2 regions of the Vibrio syngnathi genome follow, and region 2 is predicted to be linked to the other one. Evidence: predicted binding sites of a transcription regulator. Region 2 holds the regulator's gene; the other holds the start of a gene.

Region 1 (5,229 bases), 1.1 Mb from region 2:
TTAATCTCCTTCACCTTAATCATAGGAGCACTGACAGCAGGTAACGCGTTACAGCACTTTTTGGATACCTCAATCCCAGGCAGTATTTTTGGCATGTTGATTCTGTTTGCCGCCATGGTGATTGGTATTGTCCCTTCGCACTGGGTACAACCCGGTGCAAGCTTGATTATCCGCCTAATGATCTTACTGTTTGTTCCGATCAGTGTTGGGTTGATGGATCACTTCGACATGCTCATCGCGAACGCATTGCCAATTATGGCAAGCGCCGTTGGCGGCACGTTACTGGTGTTGGTGTCCTTATCATGGTTCTTAGACCGCTTGCTATCGAGAGGTAACTGATCATGTGGATTCTACTCACCATCGTGGTATTCCTGTTTGCTCGTTGGGTCAGTAAAAAAGCAAACTCACCGCTGTGTAATCCCCTACTAATCAGTATTGGTATCATCATTCCGATACTCACGTTCTTCAAAGTACCGTTTGAGACTTACTATGCAGACAACACATGGATTACCTACATGCTGCAGCCTGCGGTTGTTGCCCTTGCTTACCCGCTTTACGAACAACTACCTCAAATCAGAGCAAACTGGCGAATCATTACCTTCGCTTGCACGCTAGGCAGTGTGATGTCGATGACAACGACAGCATTAATCGCCGTGGCTTTTAAAGCGGACTTAAGTTTGATTGCGAGTTTATTAGGTAAGTCAGTCACCACGCCAATTGCTATGGAAGTATCGAGCCATTTAGGTGGTGAAGCAGCGATTGCGGCAATACTGGTATTGATTGTTGGTCTATTTGGGGCAATCTTTGCTTACCCAATCTACAATCTCATTGGCATTAAAAGCCCTATCGCACGTGGTTTAACCATGGGTACTGTGTCTCACGCTTTAGGTACTGCGACATGTGCTGAAAAGAATCAGGAAGATGCTGCATTCAGCTCTCTAGCGCTTGTACTTTGTGGCGTCATTACCTCAATCATTGCACCGAGCATATTTTCGCTCGTGGTTTGGTTCTATTCTTAACTAAAACCTCACCACACGATTCAGCCCAACCAGAATACTGTTGATTTCAGTGCCTGCTTGGGCTTTTTTCTCACATTTAGTTAGTAATAGCAGACTAGTTACGCTCTATTACGGGCAATAAGTGCGATATCAACTGCAAAAATAGCTATTGCAATCGATTTCAAGTGTGACCTCACTCTAACTATGCAAGCCAATGTAACAACAACAATCTAATAGTGATACTTGTCACAGAAAATTCCTGAGTATTGCATAAACTTAAAGCCTAAGGTCAATTAAGGATTCAACATGAACAGTCGTATTACCCTGGCGCTGGAAAGTGCTCCAACAGCAATCAAAGCACTTTTGAGTGACATCGTATTAGCAGACAACTTTGACGCGACATTGTCTCCAGAACAATTTGCTAGCCTACTGCAAGCAAGTGGTTTAGCGGATGACGAGCTACGTATTGCGCTACTTCCTTTTGCCGCTGCGTATTCTTACGCGCCGTTATCTGACTTTTATGTTGGTGCAATCGTACGTGGTTTGTCTGGTACTCTGTATTTTGGTGCAAACCTTGAAATCGCTGGTGCTCAACTTGGTCAAACCGTTCACGCTGAGCAATCTGCAATCAGCCATGCTTGGATGAAAGGCGAACAAGGTATCTCCGATATCACGATCAATTTCAGCCCCTGTGGTCACTGTCGTCAGTTCATGAACGAACTGACCACTGCGAAAGAGCTTAAAGTTCAGCTTCCACAACGTGATGAAATGTCTCTGCAAGAATACCTGCCAGACTCGTTCGGCCCTGCTGATTTAGGTGTGACGACTGGCCTAATGACTAAGCTTGATCATCAGCACACGACTGAAGAAACAACGCCTATTGTTGTAGAAGCACTAGCAGCACTAAACCGCAGCCACGCTCCTTACACCAGAAACCTAAGTGGTGTTTCACTACAACTGACGTCAGGTGAGATTTTCACGGGTGCTTACGCAGAAAACGCAGCGTTCAACCCTAGCCTACCACCTCTACAAGTGGCGTTGATTCAACTTAAACTGGCGGGCTTCGATTTTGAACAAATTGAAAGTGCTGCCTTGGTTGAAATCGCTGAAGGTAGCATCAGTCACTTGGCGGATACGCAGTCTACGTTGGAAGCGATTAATCCCGACATACCAGTGACTTACTTAGCAATCTAAGCACATCTAATTAACAAAATTTTAAAGAAGCAGCTCCATTTTACAGAGCTGCTTTTTTTATGCCTGTAATTAACGCAACAACCGCGCAAACGTTTGCTTTTATCATTGAAATAAGTATGATCACCCCGTTTTCAATCAATCGTTCAAAAGATCGGAAGGAATTTCTATGTTTGGTACTGCTACTCGTGAAAATGCTACTCGTGTGCTTCTATTAGGTTCAGGTGAACTCGGTAAAGAAGTTGCTATCGAGTGCCAACGTTTAGGCTTGGAAGTTATTGCATGTGACCGTTACGCAGACGCACCAGCGATGCAAGTTGCGCATCGTAGCCATGTTTTAGACATGTTAGACGGTGATGCACTTCAAGCGATCATTGAACTAGAAAAGCCAGATTATGTGGTTCCTGAAATTGAAGCTATTGCCACCAGCAAGTTGGTAGAGCTAGAAGCACAAGGCTTAAATGTCGTTCCCACTGCAAATGCGACCAAGCTAACGATGAACCGCGAAGGTATCCGTCGCCTAGCTGCTGAAGAGCTAAAATTGAGCACTTCTCCTTATCGCTTTGCAGACACCTTTGAAGACTTTGCTGCCGCTATTGAATTCGTGGGTATGCCTTGCGTTGTTAAGCCAGTAATGAGTTCTTCAGGTAAAGGCCAAAGTGTTATCAAAACACAAGAAGACATTCAGAAGTCTTGGGACTACGCACAAGAAGGTGGTCGTACTGGTGCCGGTCGTGTGATCGTTGAAGGCTTCATCGATTTTGATTACGAAATCACGCTTCTAACCGTTCGCGCAGTCGACGGCGTTCATTTCTGTGCACCAATCGGCCACCGTCAAGAAGATGGTGATTACCGTGAATCATGGCAGCCACAAGTGATGTCAGACAACGCACTTAAAGCTGCTCAATACACGGCTGAACAAGTGGTTAACGCACTAGGTGGTCACGGTATTTTCGGCGTAGAGCTGTTTGTTAAAGGCGATCACGTTATCTTCAACGAAGTGTCCCCTCGCCCACACGATACTGGCTTAGTAACATTGATGTCTCAAGATTCATCGGAATTTGCACTACACGTACGCGCGTTTACGGGTATGCCAATCAAATCAATCACGCAATACGGCCCATGTGCATCTGCGGTTATCCTTGGTCAAGGCACTTCAACCAACATTCGTTTTGAAGGCCTTACAGAGGCTCTAGACGCACCACAAACGCAAGTTCGCCTGTTTGGTAAACCTGATATCGATGGTCGCCGTCGTTTAGGTGTGACGCTTACTCGTCGTAACAGCACCGAGACAGCGATTGAAGATGCAATTGAGAGTGCTTCTAAAGTAAAAGTAATTTACTAACCAGCGATTTCATTCTGAACAATCACAACTTCAGATTTGAACAATAAAAAAGACGGGCTATCGAGCCCGTCTTTTTGTTGGTGTCTTCTTTTTTATTTGAGCGGTCTTTTCGCTTGAAAGCTCACTGAACTTAAGCGTCAGACTCAATCAAATACACTTCTTCACTGAATCGAGACAAACCTTTCTTAGCAATCTTCGGATGTTCATCGTCTGCGATATCTTGATTCAACAATGTGATTTTGTATCCCGCGAACAACTGTTCGATTTCTAACTTAGGTACGCTAAACGGAGGCCCGGCCATCTCGCTTTGGTCATAATCTAGAGTCACCAGAAGGATCTTACCACCAGGCTTTAACAGTTGCTTTAAACGCTCTACATACTGCACTCGCATCTCTTTAGGCAATGCCACTAAAGACGCGCGATCATAAATGATGTCGACTGGCTGAATGGGCGCGGTGAAATAATCACCCGTGTAAACGTTAAGCTCATCGAATTGGTACAACTCGTGCTGACCACTGATTTGAGTCACAGTCGGGGTGTAAAGGTGCTCTGCAAAAAATGCGCGAACCGCGATCTGGCTTAATTCGACACCTTGAACCTCTTCATGCTTGGTCGCTAGCCAAATCAGGTCTTCACTTTTGCCACAAAGAGGCACAAACACACTCTTCTCGTAACTAGGCTCCGTCTTTTCCCAAAATTTAATCAGAAGTGGATTTACATCTTCAAGGTGGAAACCAATTTGGTTGGCTGCCCATTTATTGTGCCAAAATTCAGGATTATTCATCTTTCGTTCATGTTAAACAGTCATAATGCAAGGGTACAGTATAGAGAGGTAAGAGCAACCTTAGCTTGGTTTAAAGTACCACATTGGTTTCGATAAAATCAGAAACTGGCTAAGTTCAAAGTTCTGATAATTGCGGAACTAACGGTTGGATTATTTGTCTATATCTTCACATTTTAAAGCAATATTAAACGTTAGAGTTGGTTTCTGTCTTAACTAGCCCCATTTAATATGTAGTGAGTTTAGTTAAGCTGTTTTTACTCTTATGCGTTACTGGTTACCCCTTTTGACTACCCGTTTTTGTAACCTTGTATTTTGGAGTTTGAATGAGTGTATTTCTCCGCACGACGGCCCTAATGCTATTGGTATTGAGCCGAGCGCCTGCATTCGCAGCAGCACCTGTTTCAACAAGTTCGACTGATCAAACGCGCACTCCTGCGCAAAACCAAGTTTCATCAAACGTATTCCGTCATAGTTTGAGCGGCCTCTACGGCATCAAAGCCTTCGACTCACGCCCGACTCAGCCTTACACCGACTTCGATATTCTGTACAGCAAGGCGCACCAAGGCCAAGCTGAACTAGAAACCATCTGTAAAAGTACTGCCCTGCTCACCAATTCTGAAGCGCTATTTGCTGGCGTTAAATCACAAGCTCGAGCAGAAGAAAAAATCGCTCTTGAGCTTGATGGTGACGTAACAAAAATTACCGACTTAGCCCGTGCAACTATCATCGCGAACGATGTAGAGAGCTTGGTTGAAGTTTACGAAGCACTAAGCCGTGAAGCGGACGTTGTTAAGCTGAAAAACAAGTTTAAATCACCAGCCGACTCTGGCTACCGTGACCTTAACTTGTTGGTTCGTTTACCAAAGACCAACATCATTGCCGAAGTTCAACTTCACTTAAAAGCGATTGCT
Region 2 (5,229 bases):
ACCTAGATTGGGCGGTAGATAATAATAGAACAAGTATGTCACAGGCTGATGGCTGCTGACTCTGTGTCCAGCCTCTCCCTCTCTAATCCAAATTACTAGCTTGCTAGAACCTCTGACAAGGAGTCACCATGACGCCCGATCTACTCTTTAAACCACTATGGGATGATTACATTCACAGGCTTTGCCCATCGGCTGAGAAAGTACACCATTTGCTGAAAGAAGATGAAGCTCTGATTAATGATCACATTGCACTGCGTACTTTCAATGTTGCACCACTGGGTATTGAAACATTGGCTAAACCTTTCCTTGAGTTAGGTTACAAGGCGTGTGGCGATTACTTATTTGAGAGCAAGAAGCTAGTGGCTAAGCATTACGAGCACCCAGATCCAAACCAACCGAAAGTGTTCATTAGTGAGTTGAAAGTCGAAGAGTGTTCAAGTGACTTGCAACAGATCGTGGCTAAGTTGGTTGAGCAAGTCGACGCAAGCAAGCTTCAAGGTCATGAGTTCTTGTTTGGTGGTCGCCTTTGGGACCTGAGCTTCGCGGATTTTCAAGTTCTAGCAAAAGAGAGTGAATACGCGTCTTGGCTAGCGGCTCATGGTTACGGTGCAAATCACTTTACGGTGAGTGTGAACCAGCTCAATGAGTTCGATGAAGTACAGACTGTGAATGACTATTTGAGTGATTCAGGTTTCACTATCAATGCATCTGGTGGTCAGGTTAAAGGCTCTCCAGAGGTCTTATTAGAGCAATCATCTACAATGGCAGACAAAGTCCCAGTTTCATTTGTTGAAGGCAATGAGATGATTCCTGGAGGCTTCTATGAGTTCGCTAAGCGTTATGCGATGGCCAACGGTGAGCTTTATACAGGTTTTGTTGCAGCATCGGCGGATAAGATCTTCGAAAGCACTAACGGTTAAAGAAAGATGCGAGTACGGGCTTTGCTCTAGAGATTCAGATAGGCTTCGCTTCGAGAGTATTTTCGCTTGGAAGCTGTAGGTGTTTCATTCGTATTTTCTTTGTAGATCTTTAGAAAACAAAAAAGCCACCAAATTCGCATTTGGTGGCTTTCAAATTTTTGGCTCAGTTAATCGAGATTAACGAGTGCCGTATACCACGATAGTTTTACCGTGTGCAGAAATTAGGTTCTGCTCTTCTAGCATCTTCAAGATACGACCAACTGTCTCACGAGAACAACCAACAATCTGGCCAATCTCTTGACGAGTGATCTTGATTTGCATGCCGTCAGGGTGAGTCATTGCATCTGGCTGTTTCGCTAGGTTTAGTAGCGTTTGAGCGATACGACCTGTTACGTCAAGGAACGCTAAGTCACCAACCTTTTGGCTAGTTACTTGTAGACGGTTTGCCATTTGCGCTGAAAGGCGCATTAGGATATCTGGGTTCACTTGGATAAGTTGACGGAATTTCTTGAAAGAAATCTCAGCTACTTCACAAGGAGATTTTGCACGAACCCATGCAGTACGCTCTTGGTCTTCTTCGAACAAGCCAAGCTCACCGATGAAGTCGCCTTGGTTTAGGTAAGAAAGAATCATTTCCTTACCTTCTTCGTCTTTGATAAGAACTGCCACAGAACCTTTAACGATGTAGTACAAGGTTTCTGCCTTTTCACCAGCATGAATCAAAGTACTTTTTGAAGGGTACTTATGAATATGACAGTGTGAAAGGAACCACTCTAATGTTGGATCGGTTTGGGGTTTACCTAGAACCATAATATCTTACTTCCTCTGCAGGGTATGCTTGCCGCTTTCCATATTTTAGCTAAGCCTGAATTGACGTAGCTAGGATAAGAGCACTCGTTGAGTGCTGCAAGCTATCTTGTGTTTCGTTTAAGAATAGTATCCTTTTTCAGGTACTATTTCTTGATTTTAATCGTGACCAAGCTACGATTTTTTACGCAAAATTGTGCACATGATCACGGTATGAAAAGTAATCAACCAGAATGTTGTTTTGTTAGCCTATTTTCCCGGTTTCTATAAGTTGTTGCAGGATAGGCCTTACAATGAGTTCCATAGCAAAACTCATCTTGCCGCCAGGTACTACAAGCGTGTTGTGGCGCGACATAAATGAGCCATCAATCATAGCCAGAAGATAAGGGAAATCGACGTTTTTGATGCCGCGTAAGCGTATAACAACGAAGCTTTCATCTAAACTTGGGATCCCTTTAGCATTGAGAGGGTTTGATGTGTCTACCGTTGGAACACGCTGGAAGTTGATGTGAGTACGTGAAAACTGAGGAGTAATGTAGTTAAGGTAATCATCCATCGAGCGAACAATTGAGTCCATTACTGCTTCGCGAGAATGACCACGATCGCGTGTGTCACGAACGAACTTTTGGATCCATTCTAGGTTTACGATAGGCACCATGCCGATCAGCAAATCGACGTGTTGAGAAACATTGATGTCCCCATCTACCACACCGCCGTGTAGGCCTTCGTAAAACATCACATCGGAATTTTCAGGGATCTCTTGCCATGGTGTGAAGGTGCCTGGCATTTGATTATAAGGCACGGCTTCATCAAAGGTGTGTAGGTAGCTGCGGACTTTGCCCGTACCTTCATTACCGTATTGACGGAAGAACTCTTCTAATGCACCAAAATCGTTAGCTTGTGGGCCAAAGTAGCTGATGTGCTTACCTTGCTCGCGCGCCTTACGGATCTCGACGTCCATCTCTGGGCGAGTGAAGCGATGGAAACTATCCCCTTCAACCCAAGCAGCCTTTACGTCCATCATATTGAACATTTTGCGGAAGGCTTCTGAGGTGGTGGTGGTGCCGGCTCCAGATGAACCCGTCACCGCAATAATTGGATGTTTAGCGGACATGACAACCCTTGTCTTTTGAGTAACTTACTTGTTAGCAATCGTTTACCACTATAACACGGCTCCTTTATGAGCGCAGCCTAGAAGCGTTTTGTGACTTGAATATCAACGGTTTCATGCAGCTCAGAAAACACGATACTCACTTCTCCTGAGGCTAATTGATGTTTCACTTGGTCAATTTTGTTTTGCAGTGAAACTTCTATGTCACCGTAGTCTGTACCTTCACGCAGCACGAATTCTTTAATGAGGTTTTCCAGTGTCTCTGGCGCAATGTCTTGCCATGGGATGATCATAAATACTTCTCTCTTTTATGTTCATGGATAGGTTTATTGATGTAGAAATGAATGAGCTTAGTAATATTCTCACTTCTATTTAATAAGGCTCGGACATTTTACTAAGGCTCGTCATTATGCCGAATCTTGGATACTTTCATAGTAGGCGGGTAATGCTTCTTCTAACCAAAATCTTGGCTTGAGTGTGCTACCTGTAATGAACCCGACATGGCCACCTTTCTGAAACAGACGATAATCAATATTGTCTGGTAGTACGAACTTTGGAATCACATCATCAGTCATGAAAGGATCATCTTTGGCATGAATGATCTGAGTCGGCAGTTTGATCTTTTTGAGTTTAGGCAGTGCGGAGCATTGCGCATAATAATCTTGTGCGTTCTTGAAGCCGTGCAGAGGTGCAGTGATTCGTTCATCAAACTCATATAGTTTGGTGATCTTCTTAATGGTTTTCGCTGTGATACCAAGCTTTTCCTGTAGCAAGTTAGCTTTTTTTAAGGCGTTTGATTTTAGAGAGTTGAGTAGATACTTTTTATAGAGCTTGGAAAAGCCCTGCTCAATGCGACTAGAACAACACGCTAAGTCAAAAGGTGCAGAAACTATCGTTGCCGCCGAAAGTAGAGGATCGTCCGCGTACTCAGCCAAATAGTTCGCCAACATGTTTCCACCTAAAGATATGCCAACCGCAACTTTGGGGTTGTTGGGGAACTGCGCGTGCAGATGTCTTAGGAAAAAGCGCGCATCTTCAACTTCACCGGAGTGATATGCTCGAGCCAAGCGATTCGGTTTTCCGCTGCATCCTCTAAAGTGCATCATCACGGATAACCAACCATCTTTAGCAAAGGCATTCATCAGTCCGTTGGCGTAAGGGCTCTCAAAGCTACCTTCTAAACCGTGGAATAGAACGAATATCGGCTTGTTACTTAGTTTATCAGAGCTTGGATTGTCATTAGTCGAGTTGTCACCATCAGGCGATTCACTCCATGCAAGGTCTAGGAAATCGCCGTCGGGAGTTTCTAAGGTTTGCCAGTGAGGGTCAAACAGCGCCTGCTTTCTAATAAACCGTGGCACTAAGGTTTGTAAGTGCGGATTAGATAGACCGGCCGCTGCGGTAAATATTGTCATAAAACAGTCCATGCTTCTTTTATGGGCTTTGATAAGGTGTTGAGCTTGTAGTGAAAGGCCCACGTTTTTATTTGAGCTTGGTTGATTCTCGTCATAAGCGCAAGAGTTTCACTTATATAGGTTACAAAACAGGTTGTGGGTAACTGGTTGAGTATTATAGAGGTTAAGCTCTATATCTTGCTAATAATCGAGTCACCATCGCGTGAGCACGAAGAGCGATAGTCCCAAGTAAGCTTGGAGCTTGATTGAATAAAAGGAAAAGGGAATGCGTTAGGGCTGTGGTGCTGGTTCAGAAAAAGCGGCGTAGAGATTTTCCGCCCCTAATAAACGACAGTACTGTAAAGCGAGCGGTGATTGTTGGTTCGCAGTAAGTTGAAGAGACTTAATGCAATCAACGAGATCTGATTGCTGTTGCTTCTCTAGTTGCAGCTCAAATTGTAAGGCTTCACGGTAGAGTGAATCAACAACGTGTGCTTTGAGGTGTTTACGCAGCTCTCGATAACTATGAAGCAAGGTTTCAGAGCGGCTTAAGCATTGTTGAACCTTGTGCCACTCTTCCTCAGCAAAAGAGAGTTGCTGCTCATCAAGCCATTTGAGAAGCAGCAGTAGATTGACGTTACCATGGAATTGGTTTTGCAAAGCTAAGCACGCATCCTTAACACCGCGCACACTGTAATACTGAAGGCTAAATTGCCATAGTCGTTCCAGTGTTAGTGATATTGGGGCGTGCTCTGGGCTCATAAGCTATCCATATCCAGTTCCATCTGATCAAGCTCTTCTTGAGTGGACATCCAATCCATTTCAACTTCTTCTAGCTGTGACTTACTGCTCGCTTGGAGAGCGAGTACTTTATTCAGTTTAGCCTTATTTTCAGCTTCATACAGTGAAGTGTCGGATAATTCTTGCTCAGCTTCTTCGAGAGATAGCGTCAGCTTATCCATTTGCTTTTCAAATTGAGTTAGCTTTTTACGCAGTG

Evidence for each region. Region 2 encodes CRP, which controls carbon source genes, mostly activating them, when cyclic AMP is high. Its sites were predicted from a motif close to TGTGANNNNNNTCACA; they were not measured.
Region 1: a site for CRP is predicted at 1,185-1,200, ahead of cdd (cytidine deaminase). Genes of this name have one in related genera too.

What each region holds. Positions count from the first base shown of each region.
Region 1 is NZ_CP017916.1:1,397,743-1,402,971, reverse strand. It holds gene K08M4_RS06500 (CidA/LrgA family protein) at 1-339, shown strand, start outside; gene K08M4_RS06495 (LrgB family protein) at 342-1,019, shown strand; gene cdd (cytidine deaminase) at 1,305-2,192, shown strand; gene purT (formate-dependent phosphoribosylglycinamide formyltransferase) at 2,359-3,534, shown strand; gene K08M4_RS06480 (thiopurine S-methyltransferase) at 3,665-4,318, opposite strand; gene K08M4_RS06475 (RelA/SpoT domain-containing protein) at 4,642-5,229, shown strand, end outside.
Region 2 is NZ_CP017916.1:293,158-298,386, forward strand. It holds gene K08M4_RS01345 (DUF1338 domain-containing protein) at 129-920, shown strand; gene crp (cAMP-activated global transcriptional regulator CRP) at 1,098-1,730, opposite strand; gene K08M4_RS01355 (phosphoribulokinase) at 1,972-2,841, opposite strand; gene K08M4_RS01360 (YheU family protein) at 2,919-3,131, opposite strand; gene K08M4_RS01365 (hydrolase) at 3,246-4,253, opposite strand; gene K08M4_RS01370 (TIGR02444 family protein) at 4,524-4,994, opposite strand; gene K08M4_RS01375 (ABC transporter ATP-binding protein) at 4,991-5,229, opposite strand, start outside.